Regions from separate parts of the Cytobacillus sp. FSL W8-0315 genome, predicted to be linked through region 2. Evidence: predicted binding sites of a transcription regulator. Region 2 holds the regulator's gene; each other region holds the start of a gene.
The links. The regulator LexA, encoded in region 2, represses DNA repair genes until DNA is damaged. The targets are predictions, from matches to a motif close to CGAACATATGTTCG.
Positions count from the first base shown of each region.

Region 1: the regulator LexA is predicted to act here: its motif matches at 2,640-2,653, upstream of MKY20_RS26880 (SPL family radical SAM protein).
Region 3: the regulator LexA is predicted to act here: its motif matches at 3,744-3,757, upstream of MKY20_RS10540 (YqzH family protein).

Region 1 is NZ_JBBOOC010000003.1:219,411-224,849, forward strand. It holds gene MKY20_RS26865 (hypothetical protein) at 203-622, shown strand; gene MKY20_RS26870 (DUF1540 domain-containing protein) at 725-880, shown strand; gene MKY20_RS26875 (protein adenylyltransferase SelO) at 1,038-2,504, shown strand; gene MKY20_RS26880 (SPL family radical SAM protein) at 2,659-3,501, shown strand; gene MKY20_RS26885 (AAA family ATPase) at 3,530-4,282, shown strand; gene MKY20_RS26890 (VOC family protein) at 4,324-4,740, opposite strand; gene MKY20_RS26895 (DUF5634 family protein) at 4,835-5,137, opposite strand; gene MKY20_RS26900 (MarR family winged helix-turn-helix transcriptional regulator) at 5,225-5,439, opposite strand, start outside.
Region 2 is NZ_JBBOOC010000001.1:3,889,722-3,895,160, reverse strand. It holds gene MKY20_RS19875 (CBO0543 family protein) at 1-443, shown strand, start outside; gene MKY20_RS19870 (CBO0543 family protein) at 440-907, shown strand; gene MKY20_RS19865 (hypothetical protein) at 1,045-1,407, opposite strand; gene MKY20_RS19860 (DUF4257 domain-containing protein) at 1,733-2,017, opposite strand; gene lexA (transcriptional repressor LexA) at 2,303-2,926, opposite strand; gene yneA (cell division suppressor protein YneA) at 3,082-3,414, shown strand; gene MKY20_RS19845 (YneB family resolvase-like protein) at 3,424-4,071, shown strand; gene MKY20_RS19840 (DUF896 domain-containing protein) at 4,215-4,448, shown strand; gene tkt (transketolase) at 4,679-5,439, shown strand, end outside.
Region 3 is NZ_JBBOOC010000001.1:2,082,271-2,087,709, reverse strand. It holds gene MKY20_RS10575 (alpha/beta hydrolase) at 1-317, shown strand, start outside; gene MKY20_RS10570 (hypothetical protein) at 363-899, opposite strand; gene MKY20_RS10565 (iron-sulfur cluster biosynthesis family protein) at 1,091-1,417, opposite strand; gene MKY20_RS10560 (CDGSH iron-sulfur domain-containing protein) at 1,532-1,750, shown strand; gene MKY20_RS10555 (hypothetical protein) at 1,770-1,928, opposite strand; gene MKY20_RS10550 (YolD-like family protein) at 2,009-2,344, opposite strand; gene MKY20_RS10545 (Y-family DNA polymerase) at 2,359-3,618, opposite strand; gene MKY20_RS10540 (YqzH family protein) at 3,858-4,064, shown strand; gene MKY20_RS10535 (SDR family NAD(P)-dependent oxidoreductase) at 4,102-4,896, opposite strand; gene MKY20_RS10530 (MBL fold metallo-hydrolase) at 4,898-5,439, opposite strand, start outside.

The DNA of each region.
Region 1 (5,439 bases), on a different contig from region 2:
CGGTGTTTACTCAAGGGAGCTTACTCAATGTCTGCGGGAGTAGCGGACAGGTGAGACCCCGCAGACGCACAGCGTCGAGGAGGCTCACCGCCCGCCCCGCGGAAAGCGAGCAGCCTGGAGCGGAAATCAACGGACAGCATTGATAAGCAAAAAACAACAATTTATACGAAAAGAGCCTAAATTTTAAACTTGAGGGATGAGGATGAAAGCTTTTTTATTATGCACATTCATGGTATTTTCTTTTGCAATGATAGCAGGCTGTCAATCAGCTGAAACAATGGTTCTGCTGGATGAGGAAGTCAGAGAAATCAAAGTTTCAAAATCGGAGGGTCTAGGCGGAATTAATGAAGAAAGTTTTATTTCTTTCAAGGATAGAAAATCGATCGCTGTATTTGAAAAGGCAATAACATCTGCTGTAAAACAGTCAGGGAATGCAGATATTAGTAAACCTGAGTATGATATAGCAGTAGAATATAAAGGAGAACTTCCTTCTCACGGCATTCATTTGTGGCTTGGAGAAGACAATGAAAAAAGCGCCTTCATGTATATTACAGATGAATCTGTTTACCTAACTTCTCCAGAAATGACGATAAAACTAAGAAGCCTAATTCTCTCCAAATAACAGCAGCCCAGCCATTTCACCTGTGTGTGGAATTAAATTCCATATGGTTAATTCACTTGGAAAAGGGGTATTGATCAGTAATCCAAAAGGAGGTGGCCAAGAATGGAAGTAGAAGTTTTATGTAATGTTGAGAACTGCAAGTATTGGGCTGAAGGTGATAAGTGCGTTGCCGACTCTATTTATGTGATTGGCCAAAATGGCCGAGAAGCTGATGATGTAGAGGAAACAGCCTGTAAAACGTTTGAGCATCGTGAATAAGATTGAGTAGGCCTGACTGCTGGAGAATTTTAACGATCCCGGCCGTCAGGTTTTTTTACATACAAAAAGAGAAGATTATTAAGACCGCTATGTTTCTCCGGAAAGGGTATAATAAATGAAAATGACACTAAATCCATGCAGACAGGAAGGAGATAGAATGACGACTATTAATGAAACCGGATGGAATTTTGATAATAGCTATTCACGGCTGCCGCAGACATTCTTTTCAAAAGTAAAGCCAAATCCTGTACAATCACCTGAGCTGGTGATCCTTAACGAGCCACTGGCGAAATTTTTGGGACTAAACATTGATGCATTGACAAGCGAAACTGGCATTGAGGTACTTTCTGGCTCTCGAGTTCCAAAAGACGCTGAACCTCTTGCTCAGGCTTATGCAGGGCATCAGTTTGGACACTTTAATATGCTTGGAGATGGCCGGGCCATGCTGATCGGCGAGCAGATAACTCCTGAGGATAAACGGGTGGACATTCAGCTGAAGGGCTCCGGCAGAACTCCGTTTTCACGCGGGGGAGATGGGCGGGCGGCTCTAGGCCCGATGCTCCGAGAATTCATTATCAGCGAAGCCATGTATGCTCTGGGAATTCCCACTACCCGCAGTCTGGCAGTTGTAACAACAGGTGAAGCGATTATCCGGGAAACTGAGCTTCCAGGTGCTGTACTGACAAGAGTGGCTGATAGCCATATACGGGTGGGCACTTTTCAATATGCGGCAAATTGGAGGCCGGCTGATGAGCTTAAAACACTGGCAGATTACACGATTCAGCGCCACTACCCAGAAATTAAAGGCGATGAAAATCCTTACAAGACACTCTTGCAGAAAGTGATCAAACGTCAGGCTGCACTCATTGCGAAATGGCAGCTAACAGGTTTTATCCATGGAGTCATGAACACCGACAATATGACAATTAGCGGAGAAACCATCGATTATGGTCCGTGCGCCTTTATGGATAAGTATGACTTGGCAACCGTATTTAGTTCCATTGACAGAGAAGGCCGGTATGCCTATGGAAATCAGCCTTATATAGGCGGATGGAATCTGGCAAGGTTTGCTGAAACCCTCTTGCCCCTGCTGCATGAAAATGAGGAAGATGCTGTAAATATAGCCCAGGATGCAATTTCGGAATACAATAAAATTTATCAAAACCATTGGCTTGCAGGGATGAGGGCAAAACTCGGATTTTTTAATGAAGAAGCACAAGATGAAGCCCTATTTACCAGCCTTCTAAAGATGATGCAGAAGTCTGGAGCAGATTATACAAACACCTTCCGTTTATTAACATTAGACAAGCCTGAGGAAACTTCGATATTTGATGATCAAGAATTTGCAAACTGGCATGGACAATGGCAGGAAAGGCTGAACAGGCAAAAGGAATCGAAAGAAGCAGTGAATGAATTAATGAGGAAGAGCAACCCATCCGTCATCCCCCGGAATCACAGAGTTGAAGAAGCTCTTGAAGCAGCTGTTACCAAAGGGGATTACAGCGTGATGAAAAAGCTTCTTGCAGCACTGAAGGATCCTTATGCCTATACAATAGAACAGGAAGAATACTGCAAGCTGCCAGAGCCATCCGGCATGCCATATCGAACATTTTGCGGAACTTAATATAGAGAAATGAACAATTAGAGCGTTGGCTGTAATTTTGCAAAGCCTGGCCCCATTAGTGGGGCAGGCATTTTTTATTTAAGCAGTTAGTGCTTTATTGTTGACTTCAGGAAATCACGGTGTTATTTTTAAGACAGAACATACATTCGATTTGGTGATTATCCTGAATATACATCTTGAAGAAATCATATCAAAAAGTATCTTAACACCTGCCAAAGGTGCAATTGACAACTTTACTCATTCATTGAACCCCTATGCGGGCTGTGCCTTTGGCTGCAAATATTGCTACGTTAGGGAGCTTCCTGTTTCCATTTTTCGTGAAGAGGAATGGGGTGCGTGGATTGATATAAAATCAAATGCGGCCGAACTTTTGGAGAAAGAATTGGTTAAAGCTAAAAAGAGGGGAAAAGTTGCTTTATTTATGTCCTCTTCCACAGACCCTTACCAGCCGATTGAATATGCCTCAAAACTGACAAGAAGTTTATTGGAAGTTATGCTTAAAAATCAGCCTGACTTTTTACATGTACAAACCCGTTCTCCTATGGTGAAGCGGGATATTGATTTATTTCAGCAATTCGGAGATAGTATCAGAATCTCCATGACAATCGAGACAGACAAAGAAGAAGTCAGAAAGGCATTTGCACCAGCGGCCCCTCCCATCCCGGCAAGAATGGCTGCACTAAAAGACATAAAAGATGCAGGAATTATAACTCAAGCAACAATAGCCCCGTTACTGCCTTGTTCAAGAGAATTTCCTGCAAAACTTAAGTCTATTGCAAATCGAGTTACAATTGACGATTTTTGGATGGGGGATGGAAGCGGCGGACGCAGGACTGAGAGACTTGGAATCCGCAAGATCTTTGATGAGCTTGGTTTGGAGAAATGGTATAGTCCATCTGCATATAAAGTGGTTCTTAAAATGCTGGACCGGGAATTTCAAGATGCACCCATTCAATTAGGTGTATCCAAGGCTGGCTTCAGCCCTGATGGCAAATAGCTGACTATAAAATATATGAGGTATTTTTATGGATCTATTAAGTTCACATTATGTAAGAGGTATTAGCCTTAAAAGAGAAGAAATTCCTTCCTTCAATCAGTATCCCTTCAACCTTCCCAGCTTGAAAACCATGGATGAGGTGCCTTTCCACCCGAAAGTAACCTTTCTGATTGGAGAGAATGGAATGGGAAAGTCGACACTGCTCGAGGCAGTAGCGGTTGCACTAGGATTTAATGCAGAAGGCGGATCTTTCAATTTTAACTTTTCAACCTTCGATTCGCATTCTGTGCTGGGAGATTATCTCAAGGTGATAAAAGGCATAGATAGGCCGTCTGATGGTTTTTTTCTAAGGGCAGAGAGTTTCTATAATGTCGCTTCTAATATTGAGGAAATGGATCGGGAAGGTGGCGCACCAAAAGTAATCGACTCCTTTGGAGGCCGTTCTTTACATGAGCAATCTCATGGAGAAGCGTTTTTCTCTACGTTTCTTCACCGGTTTCGCGGCAATGGGATTTACATCCTGGACGAGCCGGAGGCAGCACTTTCTCCTTTGCGGCAAATGTCCATGCTGACAAGAATTCATGATTTGGTCAGGGAACACTCACAATTTATTATCGCTACACATTCTCCGATCATTATGGCCTATCCGGAGGCAGCGATATATGAATTCAGCGAGGAAGGCATTTCAGAAAAGAAGCTGGAGGAAACGAATCATTACCGCATCATGAAACAATTCTTTGATGATAAGAAAAGGATGCTTCATCATTTGCTGGATGAATAATAAAAATGGAGGCCTCATGCCTCCATTTTTGTCTATGTATCTTATTCACTTTCGTGGCTGAACATCCAGTTTACACCAAATTTATCTGTTAACTGGCCAAAGCTCTTGCTCCAGAAAGTTTCCTGCAGCTCCATTGTTACTGTGCCGCCTGCCTGCAGATTGTTAAAATACTTTCTCAGCTTATCCAGGTCATTAATGACAACTGCGAGATTAATGTTATTTCCTACTGTAAATGGCATACCGGGAAAAGTATCTGAAAACATAACATTACTGCCGCATATGTTAAGGCTTGAATGCATGACCAAATTCTTTGCTTCCTCTGGAAGAGGATATTCAGGATTTTGCGGTGATTCACCAAAAGTTGAAATCTCAGGCATTTCCAGTTCAAAAGCCTTTACATAAAATTCAATTGCTTCACGTGTATTTCCCTCGAAATTAAGATAGGCATTAACAGCCATCCCTTTCACTCCTTCCTAATACAATTCCATTATAGACAAAATATTCTAAATTTAATATAGCTCAAAAGTCAAAAAGTGAAAATCAGGACAATTTTTATAATTCCTGAAGTGCTTGATCTACATTATTGAAGCCTCTTCGGTCAATGCTATCTGGTTCATCCGATTCAATTGTCCACTCATTTTCTGCAGGAGTTAATCCGCCATTACCATCTTTAATGAATGGACTATGTACGTGATAAGTTTTCCCTGCCTTTTTCACCGTGTATCCTATATAGCAATGATGATCCTGGCCTTCTTCCTCGAAAATACCAATATCATCGATTTCATATTTGTCTAAATATGACTGAAATGGCTCCTGCAATGCACTGATAATTTGCTCTCTTGGTAAAAACTCCATGACGTATGCTCCCTTCCGATTATCTATCCCTTAATATGGCTTTTTTTGCAGGGATTAAACACGGAACTGTGAAAAGAGTACTCCGCATCAGCGAAGTACTCTGCTCCTTAACTTAAATTTAAGTTTTCCGAGAAGCTCCATAAGCTCTTCATATTCTTCCAGCTGAATGCTGCAAGCCTGAATGGCCTCTCCGACATTTTGGGTGATAACCTCTTTTTCTTTGCGTGCTTTTTCCTCGAGGAAGATATACACCTTGCGTTCATCAGCTTTGGAACGCTCTTTTCGAAGCCAGCCATTAGAAA
Region 2 (5,439 bases):
TGTGTCTCAAGCTGCTAGTACCGGGAGACAAGGTTAGAGAAGCGTGGGTTATCTTTTTATTTCTGCAGGTCATTACATGGCCAGCCGGTTTAATAGCAGTAGAAATGGGTTGGATTGAATATCCGATTCAATTGTACCCTAAGGCAAATTTATATAATAGGACTAGTTTTTCCTTTGAGTTCTTCCTATTCCCGGTAGTCGCCATTATTTTTAGTTTGTATTTTCCAAGGAACAAAAAAGGGTTTGGCTCACTATTGTATTATGTTTTCTTTGCTGGATTTTTTACCTTCTTAGATGCTGTATTAGAATCTAAAACCAAACTGGTTGAGTACCATGAATGGAAATGGTATTGGACACTAGTAACAGTAATGATTGCTCTATATATAAATGATAAATTTTATCGATGGTTTTCTAAAAGATTAATTTTGGTGGACTTAAAATGACCAGAGAAGTCCTGATTTTATTATGTTCGTGGATTTTATCATTGTACTTGTTATTAAGATATATCCCAACCGAAAGTAAAAGGTTAGCTTGGATAACCTTTATATTTGTTCAATCAATAGCATGGATACATGAATATATACAATTGGTATTTGGATTAGTTGAGTTTCCGTATAGAGAATTTAATAAAGCGACAAATATGAGCTTTTCATTGCATTATATTGTTTATCCCACAATTGCGGTGTTTTTTATACTTTTTTATCCAAAAGAAAAAGGGACAAGAAGAACATTTTTGTACTACTTACTATTTTCAATGGGGATAACAACTTACTCCTATCTTCTCGAAAAATTTAGTTCATTGTATCACTATATTCACTGGAACTGGTTCTTTGGATTAATTACCAACATGATTCTTCTTTATGTTGTAAAGATATATATATTTTGGTTTAAAAAAGGTCTGGTGTAACGAGTTGAAATATCTAGGTTCCCCCCGAGAAATATTAATAGTAAGGATTCTGTGTTAGACGACTAATTTAACCAAGGCAGGGGGCGTAAATTAAGAATAAGAATTAAGAGCTCAGGCGATAAAGGCGTGGCAACAAATCATTTACTTAAAATAAACGCCAGTACAGTGCCCCATATGAAAATCACTAAATAGAATAACCTTTGCAATAGACCGGCGTGCATAGGGATGAAAATTATTAACATATTGAGTGTGACTATGACTAGTAATGTAACTAAACAGTATTGAGTCCAGCGTTTTCCAATTTCTAAAGATTTTGCGTATAGCCAAAGACCGGGCAAAACAGTTATCATGTCAAGTTGAGCTGCTATTGAATGCCAAAATAGATTTATATCTGCTGGTATAAAGCCAGTCACAATATTCCCTAAAGCTAAGATAAGAATAAATATGGTTGCTAGCCGGTTTAGTCCTGTTTTCAAGGGTTTGTGAAAGATATAAAACACCAATGCTGCACTTATATAAAAAAATCCATTGGGCCTTTGCTTATTCCTTTTTTATCTTAGTTTCACTATACTTAATTGCCCATTGGTTCAGCAGAAGGAGCAGTTTTGAAAAAATAGTTAAAGAGGATTTCTAACGGCAAGGATTAGTATTTATGTTTCGTACGCAAGTACATCCCTTGGAGCAACGAACACTACATGAGCAATTACTTTAAAAATTCGAAAACACTCTGTTTGCATGAGCAGGGGGTTTTTACATAGCTAAAATACAAAAACCCCGTTTCTAAGTGAACGAGGTTTTAACTAATTTGTATTTCCCTGCATCTCTCTATTCTTTATGTCTGATCTTTAGGAAATCGAGACATGTCAGCAGTGCATCTCCTCCAAATCCTGCAATTACCGCAAGGAGCACTACCTTTAAGGCAGAGTCAGGATCTGAAGATACGACCAAAAAAACAGCCGCTAAAGCCCCCATGATTACTTCTTCAAAGACCCCCAGATAGATGAATTTTTTTGTCCTTCTGGGTTTGACCATTTTGCCTTCTTTCCGAATATGTCCAACGACACCGACCAGCCCACCAATCAACAAAGCGAAGGTAATGTTCAAAAACATTTTTTCTTCACACTCCTAAAGTCGAGATTTTGGACAAGCGACCTTAGGTTGATTCTCGGTGTATTACCATTATATAGAAAGTGGCTATAAAATAATATGCATAAAAATACCGAATTTTCTGAATAATAAAATAGTCATACATGACTGCAACTTAGTACCAACAGAAAAGGTATCAGTTACTTTCGTATGATTTCACTAATAGCATCAGGTAATAGGAACTGATAACCTTCTTAAAATTGGAAAAAATAAAAAGCAGGCAGTGGCTGCCTGCTTTTTATCATTCTATTAATGCATATGGCGGTATACACCTATAACTTTGCCAAGGATGGAAACATTTCGAAGGATGATAGGTTCCATTGTAGAGTTTTCCGGCTGAAGCCGGATATAGTCTTTTTCTTTAAAGAATCTTTTGACAGTTGCTTCATCTTCCTCTGTCATGGCAACCACGATATCTCCATTATTAGCAGTGCTCTGCTGTTTGACGATGACATAGTCGCCATCAAGGATTCCGGCTTCAATCATACTTTCCCCCATGATTTCAAGCATGAATACATGCTCATCAGCTGGTGCCATTCTTTCTGGAAGAGGGAAGTATTCTTCAACATTTTCAATGGCTGTTATCGGCTGCCCTGCAGTTACTTTACCGACGATCGGAACATTGACTGCACTGACCTTAGGGATGTGAGAAGACTCGTCCAGATCTAAAATTTCAATGGCGCGCGGTTTAGTAGGATCTCTGCGGATCAGCCCTTTGCTTTCAAGACGGGCGAGATGGCCGTGAACTGTTGAGCTTGAAGCCAGGCCGACTGCTTCCCCGATCTCCCTTACAGAAGGCGGATAGCCTCTCAATTTAACTTCCTCTTTAATAAACTCTAATATATCTTGCTGCCTTTTTGATAATTTCACCATCTTTACGCACCTCGTATGTTTTTGTTGTCTCAATTATAGCATCAATTACCATATGATACAAACATAAGTTCGAATTTTTATTGACACAAAACAAATGTTCGGTCTATAATAAAAACATCAAATGCGAACATACATTCTTTTAGAGGTGGTATATCATGCTGAAAAAATTGTGGAAATCATATTCTTATGCTATTATTCTCTTCGTTTTAAGCCTGACAGCATCGTTTATTATGCTCATTCAGATAGAGACACCTGATACGGAAAAGTTTGTGAAAGTCACTGTTGCAGAAGGTGACTCTTTATGGGAAATTGCTGAGAGTTTTTCGGCTGAACATTCGCTGTCTACAGATCAATTTATTAATTGGGTCGAACAAAATAATGAGATAGCGGCAGGCAGGATTTTTCCGGGCGATGAAATTGTTATTCCAGTAAAAGCACTGGATGACGAGCCTTATAAAGAGCTTGCCAGTTCAGACTTTTATGAATAAGGAGAAGTTATGAAAGCAATTATTTACTGCAGGGTTAGTACAACAAAGGATACTCAGGAAACGTCCCTTTCAAGACAGGAAGAAGAGCTGGTGAATCTGGCGAAAAAGCATGATTTTGAAGTAGTCAAGGTGATACGCGAACAGGCCAGTGGATATGACCTTGAAAGAGACGGTATATTGGAGCTTTTAGACTTAATTAAAGAAAAGGATATCAAGGTTGTCCTCATTCAGGATGAAACCAGGCTGGGGCGGGGTAATGCAAAGATAGCGATACTCCATTGCATCCTAAAGGAAGAAGTTCAGCTGTACAGCATTTCGAATAACGGCCAGCTCGAGCTTTCGGAATCAGATTCGATGGTGCTGAACATTGTTGGGATGGTAGAAGAATATCAGAGAAAGCTTCATAACATCAAAATTAGACGCGGCATGCAGCGGGCTGTTGATAAGGGATACCGCCCCGAGAAGAACTTAAGCAATCAGGGAACAAATGGCGGCAGGGAAAGAATAGAGGTGCCGATAGAGGAAATTGTCCGGCTAAGGAAAAACGAGTTAACATTTGCAGAGATTGCTGCAACACTCAGAGGCTTTGGCTATAATATCTCAAAAGCAACAGTCCACAGAAGGTATAAAGAGTATATGGAATCACTTGTTGAATAGAGCACTTTTCTTGTCAAAAGTGTTCTTTTTTAGTATGATGGCAGTTGAGTTTCAGTATTGTTCCATATCTGAAGCTATTGTATAATAAAAACTTCTATCAGAATATCCAAAGGTAAACTTTTGATATAAAGGAGCTTTAATATATGCTGCCAAAACAAAAACTTGCCCGAATTAATGAACTGGCAAAGAAGGCAAAGGAATCAGGTTTAACAGAAGCAGAAGCAAAAGAACAGACTTCTCTCCGCAAAGAGTATTTGGAGACTTTTCGCTCTGGCATGCTGAACACGCTTAAAGGTGTTACAATCGTTGACCCGAAAGGAAATGACGTAACTCCGAAAAAGCTAAAAGACTTCCAAAATAAAAACCGCCTTCACTAATATTATAATTGCAAGGGATACACAATGCTGTATTCCTTCTTTTAATAGAAAGCGGAGATGACTTCTATTACCGGCTATCTCCGCTTTTTTTACATACGCCGGGTCTTTTTGTGTCAATATAGTAACAAACCGGCTTTTTTGTCCTTTTCCTGACCCTATTGGTTGTGAAAAAAAAGGACACCCGATAATATTAAAAGAGTAAAGAATTACTACTCGAAAGGATGTATTGAATGTTTAATCACACAGATGAACTATCCATCAGTTCCATTCGTACTTTATCAATCGACGCCATTGAAAAGGCGAATTCCGGCCATCCGGGGATGCCGATGGGTGCAGCGCCAATGGCTTATACGCTTTGGACACGCTTCATGAACCATAACCCGAAAAATCCTGAATGGTTCAACCGTGACCGTTTCGTCCTTTCTGCTGGACATGGCTCCATGCTTTTATACAGCCTTCTTCATCTTTCTGGCTATGATGTTTCCATGAATGACATTAAAGAGTTCAGACAGTGGGGAAGCAAGACGCCAGGTCACCCTGAATATGGCCATACTCCAGGTGTTGACGCAACAACAGGCCCATTAGGTCAAGGTATTGCAATGGCTGTTGGTATGGCAATGGCTGAACGCCACCTGGCTGCAACATACAACAAAGACAACTTCAATGTTGTTGACCACTATACATACAGCATCTGCGGTGACGGAGACCTTATGGAAGGCGTTTCGGCTGAAGCTGCTTCCCTTGCTGGCCACTTAAAGCTTGGAAGACTGGTTGTTCTATATGATTCAAATGATATCTCACTTGATGGTGACCTTGATAAGTCTTTCTCTGAAAGTGTTGAACAGCGATTCAAGTCATACGGCTGGCAGTATATCCGCGTAGAAGACGGCAATGATCTTCACGAAATTGCAAAAGCAATTGAGGAAGCGAAGCAGGATGAAAACCGACCAACAATGATTGAGGTTAAAACAGTCATTGGCTACGGTTCTCC
Region 3 (5,439 bases), 1.8 Mb from region 2:
CTCCAAAGCTCTTTTTGCCTGTTGCCGATCTATTTCTGCGGATGCGTGAGAAGTACTCCATCGCAGATGTATCGCCTATTTCTGTAATTGAAAATATAAAGAAACCCATCCTGTTCATACACAGTGAAAAAGATGATTTTATTTTGCCGACCATGTCCGAGGCTTTATACGAGAAGAAAAAAGGCCCTAAACAACTTTACCTTGCTGTCAATGGAATCCATGCCCAATCCTTCAATGAAAACAGAGAAGATTATGAAAAAGTCATCGACGAGTTTTTGGATCAGTATGTCAGCAGCAAAGATACTTTATCACAATAGAAACAGCTGGCTTCAATGTGAGCCAGCTGCTTCATATAGGATCCTCTAATTTTTCTTTTTCTTTATGATTTCCTTGCCCTCTGCCGACAGCCCTCTTGCAGTATGAAAATCTCCCATTTTAAAATAATAGCGTTTGTTTTCTTTTTTAATAATAGCCGCTTCTTCAAATTTCTCTTCCTTGCCGGCCACCTCTACTTTTTTTATATCTCCGCTCTGAATCTCGCCAAAAATAATCGGTAATCTGTTTTCTAATTTACCTTCCTTATCGTAATCATAAAAAGTATCTTTATAAACGGTCATATGTTCATTCTCATAATATTCCCAATGGTTATGGCCTTCATTTTTCCAGCCTTTTTTGTCACTGCCCTTCAAATAGGCAGCCGCCATGGCCTCGACCTCGTTTTGTCCATCATTCTGCTGCGTTAAATACAGCAGTATGACTCCATCTTTTACTTTTTCTTTATGTAAGACTTCTTTTACGTTGAATGGAATTCCATCATCAATCGCCTGGCCCATTGTTGCTGTACTGCACCCTGACAGCATCAGGAAAGCTGCCGCCAGCAAAAATAACTTCTGCTTCATTCGAATCTCCCCCCATCAGCACTCTCTCTTCACCAATAATGACAAAACATCTTTGTTATTGTTATTCTATTTAGCCTGTAACCTTTTACTAATATATTAAAACCTTATTTTCCAGAATTTTGGAAGGGTATTTTTACCTATGTAACCTATTAAAAAAGACCGCCTTCCCTCAGCGGCCGCCTGCTACATCATTATTTTGTTTTATCAATAAAGCTCATCCTAGGGTTTAAATACTGATTTGGGCTTTTTAACTGAAAGCAATTTGCTTTCACTGAAAAGTCTATTGTTAAATCGTCATCCAAAAATACTTCCTTTGATTTTTCCGCATATATGCTGCCAGCGTTCGTTTTAATTTCCCTGTCATCTTCATCCAGGTCATTAACAAGCCAGAGAGCCGTTACCCCGCTTACTACACAGCCGCAGCCATCTATATCATACTTTAGTTTTATGAATCCATCTTTGCCGGCAATCCGTTCGGACAATTTTTCAGCCGCCAATTCAGTTAATGCAATTTCCATGTTTAAAACTACCTCCCCTTTGCATATGCTGTATTTTAACACAGATAGGAATAACATGCTTCTGAAAGAGACAGTTGCTTATTCAGCCACCAAAATGTGAAAGGATGATTGGATATGTCAAAGGCGCAGATTAAAGTAATGGATAATGGATCGCTGCGTGTAACAGGTGATGTAGAGTTAATTGATATGGATGGCAATAAATTTGAAACAAAACAAACCTTCTCCCTTTGCCGCTGCGGGAGGTCCCAAAAAATCCCATTTTGTGACGGCACTCATAAAGGAACTTTCCAATCCTGTGTCCGTGCGGAGAAAGCTCTCGACGACAAGCAATAAGGGTGGAAAACGGGGACAGTCATCCCCGTTTTTTTTCATTTTTTATTCCTGCGGGTGTTGCTCTTTCATCCTGTACAATCCCCTGTAGCATTTCCCGGTCCCTGTCCGTACTGTCTTCTCCTGCCCCTGGTGCGATATTAGCCATCGGCAGCTGTTCCAGTTCTTTTCCTCTAGGCATATTTCTTACACCCCCCTGCTGTTAAGGTGCTTCCCGCGCCCAAAAACTACCCGTTTTAAATTCATCCAGTTCAGACAGCTCTATTCTTCCGTGAACCGCGCATCCGCTATAGCGTTAATGGAAATACGGTGAATCTCCCCAAATCGATCAACAATATGAAGCTTTTGGCCAAGTTCATCCCAGTAATGGATGCTCCCGATGACCAGTTCATAATTTCTGCCCCTGTAATGAGTAAGTGTAACGCTTTTTTGAAATTCCATTGCCTCCGAAAGAATTTCATTCATATATTCAAATTTCTGCTCATCCAATTCCCGCTTTTGCTCGTACGTATCTTCCTCTGCCCAGTCTCTCAAGAGCTTTACATGTTCCGGCAGCATCATAGAAGTCCATTTTATTCTGCCCCGATCGCGAATCATGAGCTGACCCCCTTTTACATCTTATGGCCGCCAACCAATGTCGCACGGTGCTTGGCGGTTCCTGCGCTTGTATAAGAGACGGCTCTTAGCAAAGCTCCTCCTCCAAACTTGGAGCGGATCCGGTCCACTGTGTAGCCGAGCTCCCTTTTTTTCCAGCCATCCAAATCGAACAGATTCAGCTGCATTTCGCTGTCATCCGTAATATTGCCGAGGGAAATGGAAATCTGACGCACTGTTTTGCCCTCATAATTCTCGTCAAAAAGCTCGAGGCAAACGCGATAAAGATCCATCGTAATATTGGTTGGCTGGTCAACTGTCCTTGAGCGGTAAAAGCCTCCTCCAAATTCATCCTGGCTGTAGCCAAGGCCAAAACTGATGGTCCTTCCGGCTTTGCGGTGGCTGCGGGCCCTTCTTGCCACTTCCTCACACATCTCAAGGACCACATGCTTAATTTCCTTTTCCTCTTTATAATCCCTCAGTAAAATCTGGCTTTTCCCAAAGCTGATCTGCCCTTCCATGATCGGTGCCCCTATTTCCGACAGATCAATACCCCATGCATGGTGATAGAGCTGATTGCCCATAATCCCAAACTTTTTTTCAAGCTTAGCCAGATCATAGCGGGCAAGCTGTCCAACTGTAAAAATCCCCATTCCATTCAATGTCTTTTCAACACGGCGGCCGATGCCCCACATTTCCCTTAAAGGGGATACATTCCACAGCTTTGCTTTCACATCTTCGTACGTCCATTCAGCAACCCCCTTTTTTTTCGCCTCAAGATCCAGGCAGAGCTTTGACATAAGCAAATTAGGCCCTATTCCTATGGCACAGGGGAGCTGAAATTCCCGTTCAATATCATCTTTTATTTTCCAGGCAATTGTCTGGGCATCACCCCAGAGATGCACTGCACCGTCTACTTTTATAAAACTTTCATCGACACTGTAGGTATGGATGGCTTCCTTGGGGACATAACGGTTAAACACCCTGGTGATTTCAGTGGAGATTCTTAAATAAGTCGCCATTTTCGGCTCCTCAATTCTAATGCGCGGATCATTTGGAACCTCAAAAAGCCGGGCCCCTGTCTTTATCCCAAACTCTTTTTTCATTCGCGGAGAGGCAGCCAGAACAACGCTGCCCTTCCGTTCCACATTCCCGGCAATTACAAGATAGCAATCAAGAGGATCCAGACCAAGCATGACAGCAGAACAGCTTGCATAAAAGCTCTTCATATCAACACACAAAATTTGATTATTCGGCATTGCGCTGTAATCAACCATGACATCGACATCCTCCTTCAGAAAAGCGCAAGGCGCCGTACCTGCTTATGCTGGCCGGCAGCTCCTGAATCCAATAAAAACAAACAAGAACATCCGTTCTATATATGTATACCCATTATATTAAGCGAATATGCGTTCGGTTTCAATGGAAATTTTACGCGTTTTTTCTTAAAACAGGTTCTTTTGCCAGGTGCCGATATTACCAGAAGCCAGTATAATCAGCTTGAGGTGCAAAAATAATGAACAAAAAACTGATATATAAAATGGTTCAAAACTGTTTAAAGCAATATAACGAGGACAGCCATTCCATTTCGTTTGAGAGCAGGGAATTTGCAGAGATATTCAATAAAGTAATAGAGGAGAAAAATAAAGAAGCAGACAGCGAGCTGCATGAAATAGTAAATGATGTGGTATACGGGTATATTACTGGTTCACCATATTTTTGAATGAAAAAGAAGCCAAAGCGATTGCTCCGGCTTCTTTTCATTTCTGATTGAATGCACGCTTTCCAATTTTTTCGAAAAGCCCTGGAAAAAGTGTATAGACGATGCTTCCCGCATTCATCCACCGAGGAAGATTAATTTCCCTGACCGGCCGGAGCATTGCATTAACTACCTTGAGCGCAACATATTCGGGCTTAAGCATAAATTTGCTGACATTTTTCACATATGTGCCTTTTTCATCGGCAATATTGAAGAAGTTTGTCTCAATCGGTCCGGGATTAACAGCAGTCACAAAGACATTGCTGTCAGCCAGCTCCATCCGAAGGCTGTTCGTATAGCCAAGAACAGCATGCTTGGTTGCGGAATAGACACTGGATTTCGGTGTGGCAATTTTGCCCGCCTGTGAGGCGATGTTGATAATATGGCCGCTCCTCTGCTTCCTCATCACCGGCAGCACCATGCTGGTGCAAGCCATTAAACCAACTACATTTACATCAAACATTCCCTTTATTTCTTCAACGTTTGCTTCATGCGCTTCCCGGAAAACGCCGAACCCGGCATTATTCACAAGAACATCTATATGATCAAACCGGGCAAGTACCTCGGAAAAAACAGCCGAGACCTCGTCAGTGTCCGAAACATCAAGTTTATGTATGTAAACATCCACTGAAAAACGCCTAAGCAAATCTGCCTGCAGTTCCTGCAATTTGTCAAAACTGCGGGCAAGAAGGACAAGGTTCGCTCCCCTCTCGGCACAAAGGACAGCCATCTGGGCCCCGATCCCTCCGGATGCACCTGTAATAATCACATTTTTATTCTTTAATCTGTCTGACAAATCAAACCACCTCTTTTGATGCGGAATACAAGAATGCTTCCTCCTCTTTATTTATATAAATCTCTCCTATTGAATGTAAATAGTCAAGCTGAGCAACCGTTTCGGAAATCGTCAGGGAAAGCTCCTTCTCATAAACTTTCGGAAAAAGGCGGCGGCACACTTCAAAAACAGTGAGCGATTCGGACTCGAGCCATGCCTTTACTTTCATTGCCCGCTCATGCTGCCGGCCAAGCCTTTCGTTTATTAACTCATTCACATTTGTAATATCCTCGCCATGTCCAGAGTAAAAAAGGGATATTGGAAGCTGCTGCAGCTTTTTCAGCGACTCATTATACTGAATCTGCGGCTTTGGCCGTTCCGTATTGCCGGGAAGCGGCGGCTCCAGGATGGGATTAGGAGAAATGTGTGCAAGCAAATGGTCTCCTCCAAGAAATACACCATCTTTCTCCCTGAACAAACCTATATGGCTCTGTGCATGCCCGGGTGTCTCCATTACCGTCCAATCGTCCAGCCCTTCAGGCTGCCTGCCTTCCTCCAGTTCGC